3 regions of the Micromonospora sp. NPDC047812 genome follow, and region 1 is predicted to be linked to each of the others. Evidence: riboswitches for the same ligand, from Rfam matches in the RefSeq annotation. Region 1 holds a riboswitch; each other region holds the start of a gene.
The links. A riboswitch is a leader RNA that binds a small molecule or an ion and turns the genes downstream of it on or off. The one in region 1 is predicted to bind S-adenosylmethionine.
Positions count from the first base shown of each region.

Region 2: linked by a shared signal. The riboswitch ahead of AB0883_RS07080 (aminotransferase class V-fold PLP-dependent enzyme) and the one ahead of AB0883_RS27070 (ABC transporter substrate-binding protein) in region 1 are both predicted to bind S-adenosylmethionine.
Region 3: linked by a shared signal. The riboswitch ahead of thrC (threonine synthase) and the one ahead of AB0883_RS27070 (ABC transporter substrate-binding protein) in region 1 are both predicted to bind S-adenosylmethionine.

Region 1 covers NZ_JBEYRY010000011.1:103,035-109,088, forward strand. The annotation lists gene AB0883_RS27055 (SPFH domain-containing protein) at 1-580, opposite strand, end outside; gene AB0883_RS27060 (MFS transporter) at 674-1,909, opposite strand; gene AB0883_RS27065 (RraA family protein) at 2,159-2,890, shown strand; SAM riboswitch class IV at 2,960-3,071, shown strand; gene AB0883_RS27070 (ABC transporter substrate-binding protein) at 3,345-4,199, shown strand; gene AB0883_RS27075 (amino acid ABC transporter permease) at 4,240-5,019, shown strand; gene AB0883_RS27080 (amino acid ABC transporter ATP-binding protein) at 5,022-5,759, shown strand; gene AB0883_RS27085 (phosphotransferase) at 5,814-6,054, opposite strand, start outside.
Region 2 covers NZ_JBEYRY010000001.1:1,521,785-1,527,838, forward strand. The annotation lists gene AB0883_RS07055 (ATP-dependent DNA helicase) at 1-106, shown strand, start outside; gene AB0883_RS07060 (AI-2E family transporter) at 113-1,501, opposite strand; gene AB0883_RS07065 (co-chaperone GroES) at 1,569-1,907, shown strand; gene AB0883_RS07070 (hypothetical protein) at 2,008-2,175, shown strand; gene AB0883_RS07075 (PrsW family intramembrane metalloprotease) at 2,239-3,732, opposite strand; SAM riboswitch class IV at 3,755-3,875, shown strand; gene AB0883_RS07080 (aminotransferase class V-fold PLP-dependent enzyme) at 3,922-5,217, shown strand; gene AB0883_RS07085 (DMT family transporter) at 5,303-6,054, opposite strand, start outside.
Region 3 covers NZ_JBEYRY010000001.1:1,547,910-1,553,963, reverse strand. The annotation lists gene AB0883_RS07205 (ABC transporter permease subunit) at 1-251, shown strand, start outside; gene AB0883_RS07200 (DUF4232 domain-containing protein) at 265-825, opposite strand; gene AB0883_RS07195 (hypothetical protein) at 1,379-2,545, shown strand; gene AB0883_RS07190 (hypothetical protein) at 2,567-3,325, opposite strand; gene AB0883_RS07185 (DoxX family protein) at 3,501-3,929, shown strand; SAM riboswitch class I at 4,048-4,183, shown strand; gene thrC (threonine synthase) at 4,194-5,480, shown strand; gene AB0883_RS07175 (GNAT family N-acetyltransferase) at 5,847-6,054, shown strand, end outside.

The DNA of each region.
Region 1 (6,054 bases):
CGGCGGCGATCACCCGGGCGCGGCGTTCGCGTTCCGCCTCGGCCTGGCGGGACATCGACCGTTTCATCCCCTCGGGCAGCGCGACGTCCTTGACCTCGACCCGCTCGATCAGCAGCCCCCACGGCCCCTCCGTCGGCGCGTCGATGACCGCCTTCAGCTCGGCGTTGACCCGGTCCCGGTCGCCGAGCACGGTGTCCAGGTCGGCCTTGCCGATCACCGAACGCAGGGCGGTCTGTGCCACCTGGAGCACGGCCGAGGGGTAGTCGTGGACGTTGACCAACGCCTTCACCGGGTCGACGACCCGGTAGTAGACCACCGCGTCTACGGTGAGGGTGACGTTGTCCCGGGTGATCGCCCCCTGCGGAGGCACACCGATGACGGTCGTCTGCATGCTGACCCGGACCATCCGGTCGGCGACCGGGACGATCAGCCGCAGGCCGGGCTCCCGGACCGGCGCCAGCACCCGGCCGAAGCGGAAGACGACGCCGCGCTGGTACTGCTGCACCAGCCGGACGCTCAGCGCGCCGACGAGCGCCAGGAGCGCGACCACGATCACCACGCCGACCACGACCGTTTCCACGGCACCCCCGATCCGAACGGCTCCCCGGCCGGCCCTTTCCCGCTGCGGCGGGAAGTAGTCCCGGCACCGCCGGTGGCCGGCCGGCCCGTCGGATCAGCCCGCCGATCCGCCGCCGTCGAACCTGCGGGCGGCCACCAGCGCGATCCCGCACGCCGCGACGGCGCTCAGCGGGGCGACGAGGAAGCCGACGACGACCTCCCCCGTCGCGTCCAGCACCGCGCCGGCCACCGCCGCGCCGCCCGCGCTGCCGACCGAGAACGCCGTCGCCGCCCAGGCGAACGCCTCGGCCACCGTGCCGACGGGCGCCACGTCGTCGATCGCGACGAAGGCGATGGTCAGCAGTGCCGGAAGCGCGAGCCCGCTCACGGCCATCAGCGCCAGCATCACGGCCGGGGCCGGGGTGAGCAGCAACGGCAGGTAGCCGGCGGCGAAGACCCCGACGGCACGCGGCAGGGTGGCGTACCGGCGCAGGCCGCCGAAGCGTACGTAGAGCAGGCCGCCGACCAGGGCCCCGGTGGCCTGCGCGGCGAGCAGCCAACCCGCCCAGGATCGGGCCCCGGCGGACTCGGCGTACCCGGTCGCGGCGACGGCCACGCTGCCCACCGCCGCGCCGACCAGCAGCAGCGCCCCCAGAACCAGCCGGAGCCGGTTGGCGCGCAGCGGCCCGGCCCAGTGGCGTACCGCCGGCTCACCGCGCCAGCGGCGGACCGCGTCGGTCGTGGCGAACCACGCGGTGCCGGCGGCCTGGAAGAGCGCGGCGGCGGCCAGACCGCCGCTCGGGCCGGCCAGGCCCACGGCGGCGAGCGTGACCACCGGGCCGAGGATGAAGATGGTCTCCTGCACGGCGATGTCCAACGTGTACGCGGTCTGCACCCGGTGCGCGGGGAGCAGGTCGCGCCAGAGCACCCGCAGGCACGACTCGAAGGGCGGCGCGCCCGCCCCGGCCAGGGCGGCGGCGAACACGGTGACCGGCAGGTTGACGTGTGCGGCGGTGAGCGCGAAGCCGATCGTCGACGCCGTCACGGCCAGCCACAGCACCGGCGGCTGTCGCCAGCGCTGCGCCAGCCGGGCGAGCATCGGCTGGCCCACGGCGGTGCCGGCGGTGAACGCGCCGACCAGCAGGCCCGCGACGGTCAGTGTCATCGTCTCCCGTGCGAAGACGAGCAGGGCCAGCGGGGCGGCGCCCAGCGGAATCCGGCCGAGCAGGCTGGCCGCCAGCACCCGGGCGGTCTGCGGCGCCCGCAGCACGGCGAGGGCGGAGGTGTCGGTGGGGTCGGCGGGCGCGGGATCGGCGGGCGGTACGAGTTGGCGGTGATCGGGTCCGGGCATGACTGGGCGCTCCCAAGGCGTGGCGGAGATGGACCGGGGTCGACGGAGTGCCGGGCCGGTCAGGGAACGTAGTCGGAGCGCTCGTGGCCGTCGCCGTACAGCGGAAGGTCCGGGGTGACCCAGCGACCGTGCGCGGTGGCGACGGCATGCGGCGGGGTCACGACAAACAGTCTAGACCCGCACGCCGCCACCGCAGGGGCCAGCCGGATCGGATTGGACCTCGCTGCGGCACCACCCGTGCTCCCTACGATGACGGCCCACGACCCGCCGCACCGCCGGGAGGACGTCATGCGGGAGCGCTTCGCCGAGCTGTCCACGCCGCTGGTCGCCGACGCCTGCGTACGCCTCGGCGTGCCCCCGCGCGCGGCACCGGCCGGGATCCGGGCGGTCGTCCCCGGTCACCGCCTCGTGGGCCGGGCGCTGCCGGTGCGCCACCACGGCAGCGTGGACGTGTTCCTGGAGGCGTACGGCAACGCCGCCCCCGGTGACGTCCTGGTCATCGACAACGGCGGCCGGAGCGACGAGGCGTGCGTCGGGGACCTGGCGGTGCTGGAGGGCGTCGCGGCCGGGATCGCCGGCCTCGTCGTCTGGGGCCTGCACCGGGACACGCCGGAGCTGGTGGAGATCGGGCTGCCCGTCTTCAGCTACGGCTGCCTCCCGGCGGGCCCGGCCCGCCTCGACCCGCGGGAGCCGGAGACGCTCACCAGCGCCCGGGTCGGGCCGCACCTGGTGACCGCCGACGACCTCGTCGTCGCCGACGACGACGGGGTGTTGTTCCTGCCCGCAGGGCGCGCCCCCGACCTGTTCGCGGCGGCGGAGCGCATCGGGACCGTCGAGCGGGTCCAGGCGCGGCGGATCCGCGCCGGGGAGACGCTGCGGGAGCAGACCGCCTTCGCCGACTACCTGGCCCGCCGCGCCGTCGACCCCGCCCACACCTTCCGGCAGCACCTGCGCCAGGTCGGCGGGGCGATCGAGGAGTGAGTGGGGACGCGTGAGGGTGGTCATAACGGCTGGACGGCCCACCGTGTCGGGCTGCTAGCCTCGTCGGCAGGTCATGAGCGCCAGCGTCAAGCCCCGGCTCGCTGGCCGGCAACCCTCGTCCGCGCAGGGGTGCCCCGGGTGAGGACCAGGCACCGGAGCGGCTCCGGTGCAAGCGCGGCCTGGTTCCCAGGTCGACACCGACCGAGGAGAGCCATGTCCTTCCGCATCTGCGCCCCACCGGCGGTCCCCGCCGTGGCCCCGACGTCGCCGGCACTGACCCGGCGCCGCCACATCGACACGATGCGGGTCTGCGCCACCTCCTGTCGCCCCGGCGACGCGCGCTAGGCGCGCCACCCCTTCTTTCCCGAACCATCTCAGCGGTACGCCCATCGGGCGCACCGTCGGCGACGCACGCCCCGTGCCTGTCGCCGCAGACACCCCATCGGAGACACCTGTGCGAATCCTCTCGTCCCTCACCCGGGCCGCCGCCCTCGGCGTGGCCGCCGTCCTCGCCGCCACCGCCCTGACCGCCTGCGGCGACGACGCGGCCAGCGCGACCGACAACCCTTACGGCCTGCTCCAGCCGGGCGTGCTGCGCGCCGGCACGCTCACCGACGCCCCGCCGAACGTCTACCTCAAGGACGGCAAGTTCACCGGCTTCGACAACGACCTGCTCACCGCGGTCGCCGCGAAGGTCGGCCTGAAGGTGGAGTTCGTCGGCACCGACTTCTCCGCGCTGCTCTCCCAGGTCAACAACCGCAAGTTCGACGTCGGCAGCTCCTCGATCACGATCACCGAGGCGCGCAAGAAGACCGTCGACTTCGGCAACGGCTACGACTTCGGCCACTTCGGACTCGACGTGCCGGCCGGCTCGCCGATCACCGGATTCGACCAGCTCGCCGGCAAGCGGGTCGTGGTCGTGCAGGGCACCGTCCAGGACGACTACGCCACCGGCGAGGGGCTCGACCCGGTCCGGGTGCCCGACTACAACGGCGCGATCAACCAGCTCAAGGCCGGCACGGCCGACGCCTGGATCGCCCCGGCCGAGATCGGCGACAAGTCGGCCGCCGACAGCGGCGGCAAGATCACCGTTGCGGCCAAGCTGCTCAGCCCGGCTCCCACGGCGTACGCGTTCGCCAAGGGCAACGACAAGCTGCGCGAGGCGCTGGACAAGGGCCTCGACGAGGTGATCGCGGACGGCACGTGGAGCCGCCTGCAGGCCCAGTACTACCCGGGCCGCCCGATCCCGGCCGACTTCACGCCGGGCAGCGGCACGGTGCCGGTGCCGTCGGCGTCGGCCACCTCCTGAGACGTACGGACGACGAGCGAGCGGGGCGGTAGGAGCGACGATGGATCCGTTGAGCACCCTGTGGGAGACCTTCTTCGACGCGGACTCCATGCGCGAGGCGCTGCCCGAGATGCTGACGGTGGGGCTGCCCAACACGCTGATCCTGGCGATCTCCGCCGCCCTGCTCGGCTCGGTGCTCGGCATGGCGCTGGCCGTCGCGGGCATCTCGCGTACCCGATGGTTGCGGTGGCCGGCGCGGGTCTACACCGACGTGTTCCGCGGCCTGCCCGCCGCGGCGACGATCCTGCTCATCGGGGTCGGCCTCGCGCCGCTGGGCATGCAGGTGTGGGGGCCCAACCCGTATCCCCTGGGCATCCTGGCGCTGTCACTGATCGCGGCGGCCTACATCGGCGAGATCTTCCGCTCCGGCATCCAGTCGGTGGAGGCCGCGCAGCTGGAGGGGGCCCGGGCGCTGGGCCTGTCCTGGGGCGAGGCGATGCGCCTGGTGATCGTCCCGCAGGGGATCCGGCGGGTGCTGCCGGCCTGGGTGAACCAGCTGATCGCGCTCATCAAGGACTCCAGCCTGGTCTACTTCCTCGGCCTGCTGGCCAGCCAGCGGGAGCTGTTCCGCATCGGGCAGGACTACGCGGCGAACACCGGCAACCAGTCCGCGCTGCTGCTCGCCGGGCTGTTCTACCTGACCCTGACGGTTCCGCTGACGCACGCCGTCAACTGGATCGACCGGCGGCTGCGGCACGGCCGGCAGGCCACCGTGCCGGGTGACGCCGACGACGACCTCGACCTGGCGCTGCCGGGCGCGGCGGGAGGGAACCAGCGATGACGATCGACACCACGACCTCGGTGAGCCTCAGCGTCCGCGACGTGCACCTGGCCTTCGGATCGCACCGGGTGCTGCGCGGGGTGGACCTGGACGTGGCGCGCGGGGCGACGGCCTGCGTGATCGGCCCGTCCGGGTCGGGCAAGTCCACCCTGCTGCGCACGATCAACCGCCTGATCGAGCCCGACCGCGGCGACGTGCTGCTGGACGGGCGCAGCGTGCTGGGCGACGACCCGGACGCCCTGCGGCAGCGGATCGGCATGGTCTTCCAGCAGTTCAACCTCTTCCCGCACATGAGCGTGCTGCGCAACGTCACCCTCGCGCTGCGCCGGATCCGCAGGCTCGGTGAGGACGAGGCGGTGGCCGTCGCCCGCGAGCACCTGGAGCTGGTGGGGCTCGCGGCCAAGGCCGACGCCCGCCCGGCGCACCTGTCCGGCGGGCAGCAGCAGCGGGTCGCGATCGCCCGCGCGCTGGCGTTGCGCCCGCAGGTGATGCTCTTCGACGAGGCGACCTCCGCCCTGGACCCGGAGCTGGTCAAGGGCGTGCTCGGGCTGATGGCCGAGCTGTCCGCCGGGGGTATGACGATGGTGGTGGTCACCCACGAGATGGGTTTCGCCCGCGAGGTCGCCGACACCGTGGCGTTCATGGATCGCGGGGTGGTGCTGGAGGCCGGCGAGCCGGCCGCGATCTTCGAGCGGGCCGAGCACCCCCGGCTGCGCCGCTTCCTCTCCCAGGTGCTCTAGCGCCGAGCCGGTCAGGTCGGTGAACCGACCCGTGCGGTGCCCTGGGTCTCGTCCTCAACGCGTGGGCAGGCTCCGCAGTTCCGCGGTGAGCTGTTCGAGGTACTCGGGTGGCCCGGCCTCGGCGAACCACAGCCACAGTTCGGCGGCGTGGATCGGCAACCAGGCCCGGACCGTGGCCGGGTCAGCTCCGTAGCCCTCGACGAGGACGTCGAACGACCGCGGGTCCTTCCGCGCGGCGCCCCAGGCCGCACGCGACAGTTCTCTGAGCGGGTCACCGAGGTGGGCCGCCTCCCAG
Region 2 (6,054 bases), on a different contig from region 1:
CGCCCGGGGCTACGGGCCGTTCCTGCGCCGGTCGCTGCCGCCGTTCTGGTACACCACCCGGCCCGAGGTCGCCCGCGGCGCCCTCGAACGCCTCGCCGGTTCCTGACCCCCGTCAGGGCGCCTGGGAGGCGACGACGACGGCGTCGGGCGGGGTGTCCGGGACGGTGCGGGCGGCGAGCCGGCGCACGGCCGTGTTGAGCACGGCGATCAGCGGCACCGAGACCAGCGCGCCGGTGATCCCGGCGAGGACCACGCCGGCCGCGATGCCGATGATGACCGCGAGCGGGTGGATGGCCACCGCCCGGCCCATGATCAGCGGCTGGAGGAGGTGCCCCTCCACCTGCTGCACCCCGATCACCACGCCGAGGATGATCAGCGCGGTCACCGGGCCGCTGTCGACCAGCGCGACCAGGACCGCGACGACGCCCGACAGGGTCGCCCCGACGATCGGGATGAACGCCCCGAGGAAGACCAGCGCGGCGAGCGGGAAGGCGAACGGGATGTCGAAGATGACCAGGAAGACGCCGATGCCGACCGCGTCGATGAAGGCGACCAGCACGGTCGCCCGGACGTAGGCGACCAGGGTCGCCCAGGACGCCCGCCCGGCGTCGTCGACCTTCCAGCGGGCGGCCACCGGCAGCAGCCGGACCAGGAAGCGCCAGATCTTGTTGCCGTCCCGCAGGAAGAAGAAGGTGGCGAAGAGCACCAGCAGCGTGCCGGTCAGCACCTCAGCCAGCGTGGCGGCCGTGGAGAGGGCGCCGCTGGTGAACTTCTCGGTGTTGTTGTTGATCCACTTCTGGCCCTCCTCGATGTAGTTGTCGAGTTGGCCGTCGGAGAGGTGCAGCGGGCCGGTCTTCAGCCAGTCCTGGATCTGCCGGACGCCCTCCGAGGACTTCTTGCTCAGCTCCGGCACGCCCTGGATGAACTCGTTCACCACCAGGGTCAGCGTGCCGATCACCCCGGCCAGGCCGCCCACCAGGACCACCGCCGTCGCCATGGACCGGGGGAACCGGGCCCGCAGCAGCCAGCCGACCGCCGGCGCGAGCAGCGCCGAGAGCAGCAGCGCGACGGCCAGCGGGATGACCACGATCCGGACCGTGCCGACGATCTTCAGCAGCGCCCAGGCCACGACGCCGATCACGATCAGCCGCCAGGACCACGCGGCGGCGATCCGCAACGCGTGCGGCACGTCCGCGTCGTCCCGGCTGGAGGTGGAGTTGTGCATCGCCCCGGGCGGCGGGGCGCCGACCACGGTCGCCGACGGCGCCGCCGCCGGTCCGGGGGACGTCGGCGAGGCCACGCCGGCCGGCTCGGGGCCGTCGGCCGGGTCCGTACGGCGCGCCCGCACCGACTCCCGGCCCGACTCGTACGCGCGACGGAGCCGTCCGCGTACCTGCTCGAAGCGGCTCAAGCGCACCTCCTGGCAATAGACCGGCCCGCCCACGCCGGTGGGCGGACAGGATACGTCCGACGACGCCACCGTAGGGCAGGTCCGCCACACATTGCCCCCGGCCCCCGGCCCGTAACCGCCCACGGCCGGCCGACCGGGACACGGTAGCGTCTGCGGCGTGACCGCCGACCAGAATCTCGACTCCAAGCTGCCGATCCGCCTGCTGCACGACCGTGTGCTGGTGCGGATGGAGGGGAGCGAGGGTGAGCGACGCTCGACCGCCGGCATCGTGATTCCGGCGACCGCCGCCGTGGGCAAGCGCCTGGCCTGGGCCACCGCCGTTGGCGTGGGGCCGAACGTACGCGCCATCGTCTCGGGCGACCGGGTCCTCTTCGACCCCGACGACCGCTCCGAGGTCGAACTGCACGGCCGCGGGTACGTGCTGCTGCGCGAACGCGACGTGCACGCCGTGGCCGCCGAGCGGGTGGAGAACGACTCCACCGGCCTCTACCTCTGAGCCCACCCCCGCCCCACCCGCCCGGATGAGGGCGCGGGTGCCGTTTGCGTCGCTCCCCGCCGGGAAGCCAGCCGCATCACCGGCCCTGGGGAGGGACGCGATGCCGGTACTCGTGAAGAAGATTCTGCTCTGGGGGAGCGTCGCGTTCCTGATCTACTTCATGGCCTTCCGGCCGGAGGGCGCGGCGCAGATGTTCAAGGCGATCGGGGCGGGACTGATGGCGATGGCGCAGGGCCTCGGTGACTTCCTCACCAGCCTGATGACCTGACGGCCGGGGCCGACCTCACGGGGCGGCCCCGGTCCCGGGGTCAGGAGATGGCCGGCGGCTGCGTCAGGGGCGACCGGGGGGCCACGGCGCCGGGGGCTGCTGGCCGTACCAGCCGGGCGGGCCGAAGTTGGCCGGGTGCGCCGGGGGCGGCGGCGGGACCAGCACCACCGGGATCGGCACGACGGGCTCGTCCGGCGCCTCGACCGTCCGCTGCGTGCCGTCCGGGAACCGCAGGTGGTAGCGGTGTCCGTCCCAGATCCCCGCCGGCGCCTGCGGGTCGCGGCCCACGAAGAACGACCGGTACGCGCCGATCGCCTCCAGCAGCTCCCGTTCCTCCCGCGCGGTCCGCTCCCGGTCCACCGGGCGGCGGTCCAGGCCGCGCAGCGCGCCGTCGCGCAGCAGCGCCAGCCGGGTCGCCGCGAACTGGTAGCCGCGCATCGCCTTCAACCCGCCGTCGCCGGCCACCCGCTTGGCCCACACCCGGGCCGCGTGCCGCCGTCCCAGGCTGCTCAGCGCCGCCACCTCCGGCGGGGTGAGCCAGCCCGCCCGGACGTAGTCGGGCAGGGTCCGCTCGGTGAGCCGCCCCTCCCAGGCCCGTAGCCACACGGCGAGCCCGACCATGCCGAAGAAGACCGGCACCATCACGCCGATGAACCCGTACAGCATGATCAGCGTCTCGCCGGTGGCCTGGGTGAGCGTCGGCAGCAGGTTCCAGAGCCCGTGCAGCATCATCGCCAGGAGCAGGCCGGCGAGGGGCGCGAGCACCCGCACCCACCGGCTGGCGGCGCGCGCGGCGATGCCCAGCCCCACCCCGGTCATGGAGGTGAACAGCGGGTGGGCGAAGCCGAAGAGCAGGATCCGGACGATGAAGATGGCGATGACCTGCTGGGTGCCGGTGGCCGGCCCGTACCGCTCCACGCCGGTGGCGTAGCCGTAGCCGCCCAGGTAGAGGATGTTCTCCACCATGGCGAACCCGATCGCGGAGAGCCCGCAGTAGACCAGGGCGTCGGTGATCCCGGAGAACTCCCGCCGGCGGAAGATCAGCAGCAGGATCGGCCCGAGGGCCTTGGTCAGCTCCTCGATGAACGGCGCGACCAGCACCGCGGTCAGCGCGGTCGGCAGCCCCCGGTCCTCGAACAGCCCGGCGGAGAACTCGTTGACGGTCAGCGAGGCCGCGGTGGAGACGAACGCGCCCCAGGCGAAGCAGAAGACCAGGTACTTCAGGGGCTCCGGCTCGTAGCGGTCGAGCCAGAGGAAACAGCCCACCAGCACCGGAACCGGGAGGATCGCGGCGACCACGCCGATCAGCAGCGCCTCGACGCCCAGGTTCTCGCCCAGCGTGAAGACCATGAACAGCGCGCACGCCGCGATGAACAGGACGGTGCCGGCCAACACCAGGGCCCGACGCCACCCCAGCCGCCGCAGCGGCATCCGGGGCCCGGCCCCGCCGGGCGGCGGAACGGCGGGCGCGGTCGGCGACGGCGGCAGGGATGCGCCGGGCGGGGTGTCGGCCATGCGGTCAGCGTAGCCATCCCCGGCAGCCTGGTCCGGCCGCATTCACCCGGCTATGCTGCGGGCAGGTCACGAGCGCCAGCGTCAAGCCCCGGCTTGCTGGCCGGCAACCCTCGTCGAGTTCGCGGTGGGGTGCCCCGGGTGATGACCGGGCCCGGCCCGAACCGCGTGCCGGGCAAGCGCGGACCCCGCCCGTGTGCGCCCACCCGGGGTCCCTGGACCCGGAGGTCGGCCATGACCGTCACCCTCGTACCCCCGCCCGCGCCGCAGCCGCCCGTCGTCGCCGCCGCGCTCGACGTGCTCGGCGTACCCGGCCAGGTGAACCTCGACTACGCGGCCACCGCGCCCTGCGCGCGGGCCGCGGCCGACGCGGTGGCCGAGCTGCTGCCCTGGTACGCCAGCGTGCACCGCGGCGCCGGGGCGCTGTCGCGGCGCTGCACCCTCGCCTACGAGCGCGCCCGGCAGACGGTCGGCGACTTCCTCGGCGCCCGCGCCGAGGACCACGTGGTCTTCACCCGCAACACCACCGACGCGTTGAACCTGCTGGCCCGGGCGTTGCCCGCCGGCACGACGGTGGTCACCTTCGGCGCGGAGCACCACGCCAACCTGCTGCCCTGGCCGCGGGGCTCGGTCCGGCTGCCGGTGCCTGAGGATCCCGCCGGGGCGGTCCGCGCGCTGGACGCCGCGCTCGGCGAGCTGCGCAGGCCGGACGCGAGGGGCGGTTCGGGTCCCGCCCGCCCCGGCGCCGGACAAGGCCCGCCCGTGCTGGTCGCGGTGACCGCCGCGAGCAACGTGACCGGCGAACGCTGGCCGGTGGCGGAGCTGGCCCTGGTGGCCCGGCGGCACGGGGCCCGGATCGCGGTGGACGCCGCGCAGCTCGCCCCGCACGCGCCGGTGGACGTCGCCGCCCTCGACGTCGACTACCTCGCGCTCTCCGGCCACAAGCTGTACGCGCCGTTCGGCGCGGGGGTGCTCGTCGGTCGGGCGGACTGGCTGGACGCCGCACCGCCGTACCTGGCCGGCGGGGGCGCCACCAGCCACGTCGGGGCGGCCACCCACGACGTACGGTGGGCGACCGGCCCGGCCCGGCACGAGGCGGGCACGCCGAACCTGCTCGGCGCGGTCGCCCTGGCGGCGGTCTGCGCCGCGCTGGCCGACGCCGACCGGGCCGCGCTGCACGACGCCGAGCAGGCTCTGCTGACCCGGCTGCGCGAGGGCTTCGCGGCCCTGCCGCACGTGCTGGAGCTGCGCATGTTCGGGCCGGCGGCGCCCCGGGTGGGGATCGTGTCGTTCGTGGTGGCCGGCCGGGACTCGGCGGAGGTGGCGGCGGAACTGGCGACGGCGTACGGCATCGGGGTGCGCGACGGCCTCTTCTGCGCCCACCCGCTGGCCCGGCGGCTGCTCGACGAGGCGGCCGCCCGCAGCGGCCGGCGGGACCTGCCGCCGACCGCCCTGCGGGCCAGCATCGGCCTGGGCAGCACGACCGGGCACGTGGACCGGCTGCTCACGGCCCTCGCCGCGCTGGCCTGACCGGCCCACGCTCCGCCTTCTCGTGCCGGAGCCGGCGGGGCGGCCGGCTCCGGTACGGGTCCCGCACGCAGCGGCGGGTACCCCGTCAGGCCTCCCCCACCGCCGGTGCCGGCGCGCGGTCGCGGGTGCGCTGGATCAGCACCACACACGCCAGCACGGCCACCGCCGCCGCGATCGAGGCGGGGGTGACGGCCTCGCCGAGCAGCAGCGCCGACCAGAGCAGGGTGAGCACCGGCTGGGCGAGCTGGATCTGGCCGACCTGCGCGATGCCGCCCCGGGCCAGGCCCGCGTACCAGGCGAAGAAGCCCAGGAACATGGAGACCACGGTGAGGTAGCCGAACGCCGACCAGGCGACGGGGTCGGCGCGCGGCGCAGCGGCCACGGCGGCGACGACCACGACGGGCACGGTGACGGGCAGCGAGAGCAGCAACGCCCAGCAGATCGTCCGGGCGCCGCCCAGCTCGCGGGCGAGCGCACCGCCCTCGGCGTATCCCAGGCCGCAGAGCACGACCGCGGCGAGCAGGAACAGGTCGGGCGGGGCGAGGGCCCCGCGTACCGCGCCGCTGGCGCCGAGGAAGGTGAGCACCGCCAGCAGCCCGCCGGCGCTGGCGACCCAGAACAGCAGCGGCGGTCGCTCGCCGGCCCGCAGCACCGCGAACACGGCGGTCATGGCGGGCAGCACGGTGATGACGACCGCGCCGTGCGCGGAGGTCTGGGTGATGAGCGCCAGCGAGGTGAACAGCGGGAAGCCGACGACGACGCCGAGGGCGACGACCGTCAGCCGCCGCCACTGACCGCGCGTGGGCCGCGGGGCGCCGGTGGACCGCAGGTACGCCC
Region 3 (6,054 bases), on a different contig from region 1:
ACGCCGCGCTGGGCGCGGTCGGCGGCGCGGTGCTGCTCTGGATCCTCTCCAGCATCCTCGACCAGATCACCGCCCTGGGCGCGCTGCGGGCGTTCCTGCCGACGCACTACAGCACCGCCTGGCTGGGCCTGCTGTCGACGCCGGTGCAGACCGACGACGTGGTGCGCGGCGCGATCTCGGCGATCAGCTACGCGACGCTGTTCTGGGGGCTCGCCTTCTGGCGCTTCACCCGCAAGGACGTCACCAGCTGAGACGCCGGGCGCCTCACGGCAGCGGCACCGGGCTGCCCGGCGCCGCCCTGCTCGGCACCGGGCTGTCCGGCCGGGCCGGCGTCGGCGCCGGGTCGGGCGCCCTCTTCTTCCAGGCGCTGACGCCGATCCGGCCCGTGTTGCCGAGGTCGATGGGCCCGTCCAGGCCGACGACCTGCGCGGGCCCGCCCACGGCGGGCGCGACCTCCAGGCGCTCGCCGTTGGTGGCGACGACCGTCGAATCGGTGACCAGGTTGCGCCAGAGCACGGCGGCACCGGCCCGCTCGCCGGGCCGCAGGGTCAGCGGCCGGGGCGGGTCGTCGAAGCCCGACGTGATCTCCTTGGCCCCGTCGACCACCCGGACCGGTATGGGGTCGCCGTCGCCGTCGAACAGGCGCAGCACGGGGTAGCCGTCGAGCCGGTAGGGCTTCGTGCCGCAGTTGACCAGTTCCAGGCCGAGCGCGCGCAGACCCATCGCGGCGCTGGTGCCCGGCGAACTGATCCGGACGCCGGATGCCGGGCACTCGGTGGTGGGAGTGGCCCAGAACGCCGTCGCCGACGCGGACGCTGTCGGCATCGTGCCCGGCATCGTGGTCGGCACCGGATCGGCCGCCGGCGGGTCGGCCGACGACGGGGCGGTCGCCGGCGCACAGGCGCCGAGCAGGACGAGGCCGGCGATCGCGAGCCCGACCGTCCGTGCCGGACCTGGAACGCCGCCGCGAGAGCCCGCTGCGGGCCGGCGTGCGGAACGGCGTGCGGGTCGGCGCGCGGGGAGTGCCATCGTCCGATCATCGCACCGGCCGGCGCGCCACCGATCCGCAGACACCGACCGGTGGAGGTCCGCAGACACCCGCCCGGTGGGAGGTTCGGTGGGCCCTGCCGAGCTGCCCCGTCGGTGCGACCGGCCGGAGCGGGTCACCCCTGCGGTTCCTGTCGAACTGAATCGCCTACGACATCACCCGGCCCGGAACACCGGGCGAGATGGCGGCGGGTGCGGCGCTCCTGGCCGGACGTCGTCCGGATGCCCTGAGTGAGGGCATGGCGCCGGTGAGTGAGAATCGGGTATGGCCACTTCTCCCGCCGAGCCGGCACCTGAGCCGCCGGCCGAGCCGTCGTCCGTGTCTTCGCCCGTGCCGCTGGCCGAGCCGTCGTCTGCATCCCCGCCGGTGCCGCAGGCTGAGTCGTCGTCCGCGTCCCCGTCGGTGCCGCAGGCTGAGTCGTCGTCCGTGTCTTCGCCGGTGCCGTCGTCAGTGTCCCCGCCCGTGCCGTCACCGGCGCAGCCGCCCGGGCCGTCGCCCGGGGGGAGTGCCTGGGCCGTGCTGGCGGATCAGCGCCTGCCCGGGTTTCGCGGGCTTCCGCCGAAGCAGCGTGCGGTGTACGCGACCGTCGCCGCCGTCGTCGTCGTGCTCGGCGTGCTGTTCGCCTACCACGCCAACCTTCTCCTGGACCGGTCGACGGCCACCGATCGGGCCCGCTCGGACAGGCAGGCCCAGCAGGCGGTCGACCGGGAGCGGTCCGCGTTCGTGGCTACCGTCACCCCTCTCGACTACGACCAGTACCTGCCCGAGGCCTTCACCGTGCTGCTCGACCGGCCGTTGACCGAGGGCGAGCAGGCCACCCTGACCGCCCTGAACGGCGACGCGTCGCGGGTGTGGGAGTTCATGAAGCCGCTCGGCGGCCGGATCGTCGAGGACGCGTCCTATGTGGCGCCCTTCGAGGACGGCAACGAGAATCGCGGCGATGCCCAGACGTTCGACCTGAACCTCAACAGCGACCGTGCCGCCGGACTCACGATCAACAACATGACCGCCGTCAAGGATTCGTGCCACGCACCCACCGCGCAGACCGTCGTCGTCATCCCCCCGGCGGGTGCCGAGTCCCGGCAGGGCCTGCTGTGGGACCTGACCGGCGGGCCGACGGACAAACCGCACGGCCCGTACGTCCTCGACGAGGGCGAGCCGCAGGAGGGCCAGCTGTACTTCCGTCGCAACGTCGTCGAACTGGGCAACGGTCAGTCGAACATTGCGTTCCGCATCCAGCCGGAGGTGTCCACCCACACCTGCGAGTGGCACATCGTCGCCTCGTACACCGACACGACCGGTTCCCACGAGCAACGCATCCCGAGCGGCACCGGTACGTTCACCACCGAGGCCGTCCCGTCGCAGCCCATGCAGTACTTCGAGCGCGTGCCAACCTCGGGATGGGGCTGCCTCGGCAAGGTGAGTCAGCAGAACTGCCCGGCCACCGGGAGCGTGCGGCTGCCGAGGCCACCAGTCCACCGACCGGTCCCGGACTGAGGCGGCCCGGTCGCGGGGAGGTCAGCGGGAGCGGGACCTGCGCTTGCGGGTGGGGGAGTCGGCGTCGGGGACCGTGTCCCCCGCGCCCGCGGCCTCGGCGGTGCCCCCGTCGCCGGACGCCCCGGTCACCCGGGCGTCGGTGTGGCTCAGCTCGGCCAGCGTCGTGCCCCTGAGCTGGTAGACGGCCGTGCGCCGGATGCTCAGCTCCGCCATCGGGCCGTCCGCCGGCCGGGTCAGGTAGACCACCGTCGCCCTGCCGTCGCGCACGCTGACGCTCTCCACCGGCGTACGGTCGCCGAGGTCGACCTGGGCCTGGTAGTCCGGTTCGCCGTCAACGTTGCGCCAGGCGGCGAGGGTGAAGAAGCGGCCGGTGCCGCCGCCGTCGAGCATGACCACGCCGATCGCGTCGCCCGCTCCGTCGCCGTCGAGGTCGCCGACGGCGCACGGCCTCTGCAACTCCACCGTCGTGCCGTTCCGGTCGGCCCACCGCCCGTCCGTGAGGCGGATCGGGGCGGCGTACCCCCGGTAGCGGACCTTCCTGCTGCCGACCTGGGTGTCGCGCAGTTCGAGGCAGGTGAGCCGGTCGCCGGTGCGACGGGGGCTCGGGGTCGCCCGGGTGGTCGCCGGGGTGGCGTCGACGTCGTCCCGCTTCGCGGCGGTGCCGGCGGGCCGGTCGGCGGACCGGTTCCGCTTCTTGCGGTTGCCGGTGGAGCAGGCGGTGGTGAGCGCCAGCAGGCAGGCCATGGAGAGCGCCACCACCGGGACGAGCTTGCGACGCATCGCGCGTTCCCTTCCGTCGATGTCCCCGCACCGTAACGGGCCCGCGCCAGCGCCCTTGTGGACGGTGGCGCCGGCATGCCGTGGGAGCGTTCCCAAGGAGGGGGATTCAATCGACACCGTCGAATGTCCGACGGCATTCTGGTGTCGTCCCGTCGTCCTGCCCGGAGGTGCCCTGATGCTCACTGACCGGATCGGTGGCCCGGCCCTGTCCCTGTTCCGTGCCGTCGTCGGCCTGCTCTTCCTCTGCCACGGCCTGGCCTCGCTGCTCGGGGTGCTCGGCGGCAGCCGTGGCACCGGCGAGGCGGTCCCGCTCGGCGAGTGGCCGGGGTGGTGGGCCGCGCTGATCCAGGCGGTCTGCGGCGGGCTGGTGCTCGTCGGACTGTTGACCCGACCGGCGGCCCTGCTGGCGTCCGGCTCGATGGCCTACGCGTACTTCGTGGTGCACCAGCCCGACGCGCTGCTCCCACTGCGCAACGGCGGTGAGCTGGCCGTCCTGTTCTGCTGGTCGTTCCTGCTGATCGCCGTGTTCGGTCCCGGCGCGTGGGCGGTCGACACCGTGCTGCGCGCCCGGCGCCCCGCCGACTCCCGCTCGGTGACCGCCTGAATCCGTACCGTCGTGGAAGATCCCGCCCGCCCGACGGCGGCTGCGGGATCGCTCACAGCGTGGGATCTCCCGTCGATCCGGGCGGCGTCAGTGCTTAGACTCGACGGCACAACTGCATACCTCATCCAGAGGGGCTGAGGGATACGGCCCGACGACGCCCCGGCAACCACCCCGCGCGCTCACCGCAGAGCGACCGGCGGGGCAGGTGCCAATTCCGTCCCCGCCGCAGGGTGCGATGCGGGGAAAGATGAGAGGACCCTCGACATGACGTCGACGTTCGCCCCCTCCGGCATCGACACCGCCGCCAGCCCCGCCCGCGCCCTGGTCTGCCGCGCCTGTTCGGCCCGCTACCCGCTCGCCGCCCAGCACGCCTGCTACGAGTGTTTCGGCCCGCTGGAGGTCGACTACGACGCCGCCGCGCTGGCGACGGTCACCCGGGAGCAGATCGAGGCGGGCCCGCAGAACATCTGGCGGTACGCGGCGCTGCTGCCCGCCGGTCAGGACCCGGCCACCCGCGTCACCCTCGACCCGGGCTTCACCCCGCTGGTGGCCGCCCCGCACCTCGCCGCCGAGCTGGGCATCACCGCCCCGCTCTGGGTCAAGGACGACAGCGCCAACCCGACCCACTCGTTCAAGGACCGGGTGGTCTCGGTCGCGTTGACCGCCGCCCGTGCGCTCGGCTTCAGCCGCTACGCCTGCGCCTCCACCGGCAACCTGGCCAACTCGGTCGCCGCGCACGCCGCCCGGGCCGGCGCGCCGTCGGTGGTCTTCATCCCCGGCGACCTCGAGCAGGGCAAGGTCGTCACCACCGCCGTCTACGGCGGCGAACTGGTCGCCATCGACGGCTCGTACGACGACGTGAACCGGCTCTGCGGCGAGCTGGTGGAGACGGACGAGTTCGAGGACACCGCCTTCGTCAACGTCAACGTGCGCCCCTACTACGCCGAGGGCTCGAAGACGCTCGGCTACGAGGTCGCCGAGCAGCTCGGCTGGCGGATCCCCGCGCAGGTGGTGATCCCGATGGCCTCCGGCGAGCTGCTCACCAAGATCGACAAGGCGTTCGCCGAGCTGGTGGAGATCGGCCTGGTCGAGGCGCCGGCCGGCGGCTGGAAGGTGTTCGGCGCGCAGTCGGCCGGCTGCAACCCCATCGCCACCGCCCTGCACGCCGACACCGACACCATCACGCCCGTCAAGCCGACCGGCATCGCCAAGTCCCTCAACATCGGCGACCCGGCCGCCGGCGTCTACGCGCTGGAGGCGGTGCGCCGCACGGGGGGCTGGATGGAGTACGTCGACGACGACGAGATCCGCGCCGGCATCCGGCTGCTGGCCCGGACCACCGGCGTCTTCGCCGAGACCGCCGGCGGGGTGACCGTGGCCGTACTGCGCAAGCTGGTCGAGTCCGGCCGCCTCGACCCGACCGCGGAGACCGTGGTCTTCAACACCGGCGAGGGCCTCAAGACCCTCGACGCGGTGGCCGGCGAGGTCGGCCCCACCCACCGCATCAAGCCCTCCCTGCGCGCCGCCCGCGACGCCGGCCTCCTCGGCTGACCACCCCCACCCCCCACCTTTTCCGCGTCGATCATGAGGTTGGCGGCGAAGTCGATCGCGAACAGTGCCGCCAACCTCATGATCGACGCCCGAGGGGCCGAGGGCCGGGGCCGGCCCGGGGTGGGTGGGGGATTCGGGGGGTAACTGGGTTTTCGCTGTGAGTGCGGAAAACGCGCCGACAAGGACTTGACGGCAGGAACCGCACGGCGCAAGATGCTCCGTGCGGGAGGGCGTTTCGCCGGAGACTTTCAGTTCTTGCGACCCAACGCCGGAGGCGTTGTGCGAGCGTCCCTCCCGACCAACTTCCGATCGGGCCAGCGGTTAATTCGCTGGCCCGATCGTCGTCGTCTGGCGCACCCTCAGCCGATGAGCATCGCGATCGCGCCGCTCGACGCCGCCGACCAGGCCGCGATCGACGAGGCGTACCGGATCGGCGCGGCGGCCAACGAGGTCGACCTGCCGGACTTCCCGCCCCTCTGCCGGCGGCGCTTCGAGGCGGCGATCCGGCACCCGATGCCGGGCAACGAGCCGCTCTGGGCGCTGGCCCGGCTCGACGGCGTGCCGGCCGGCTACC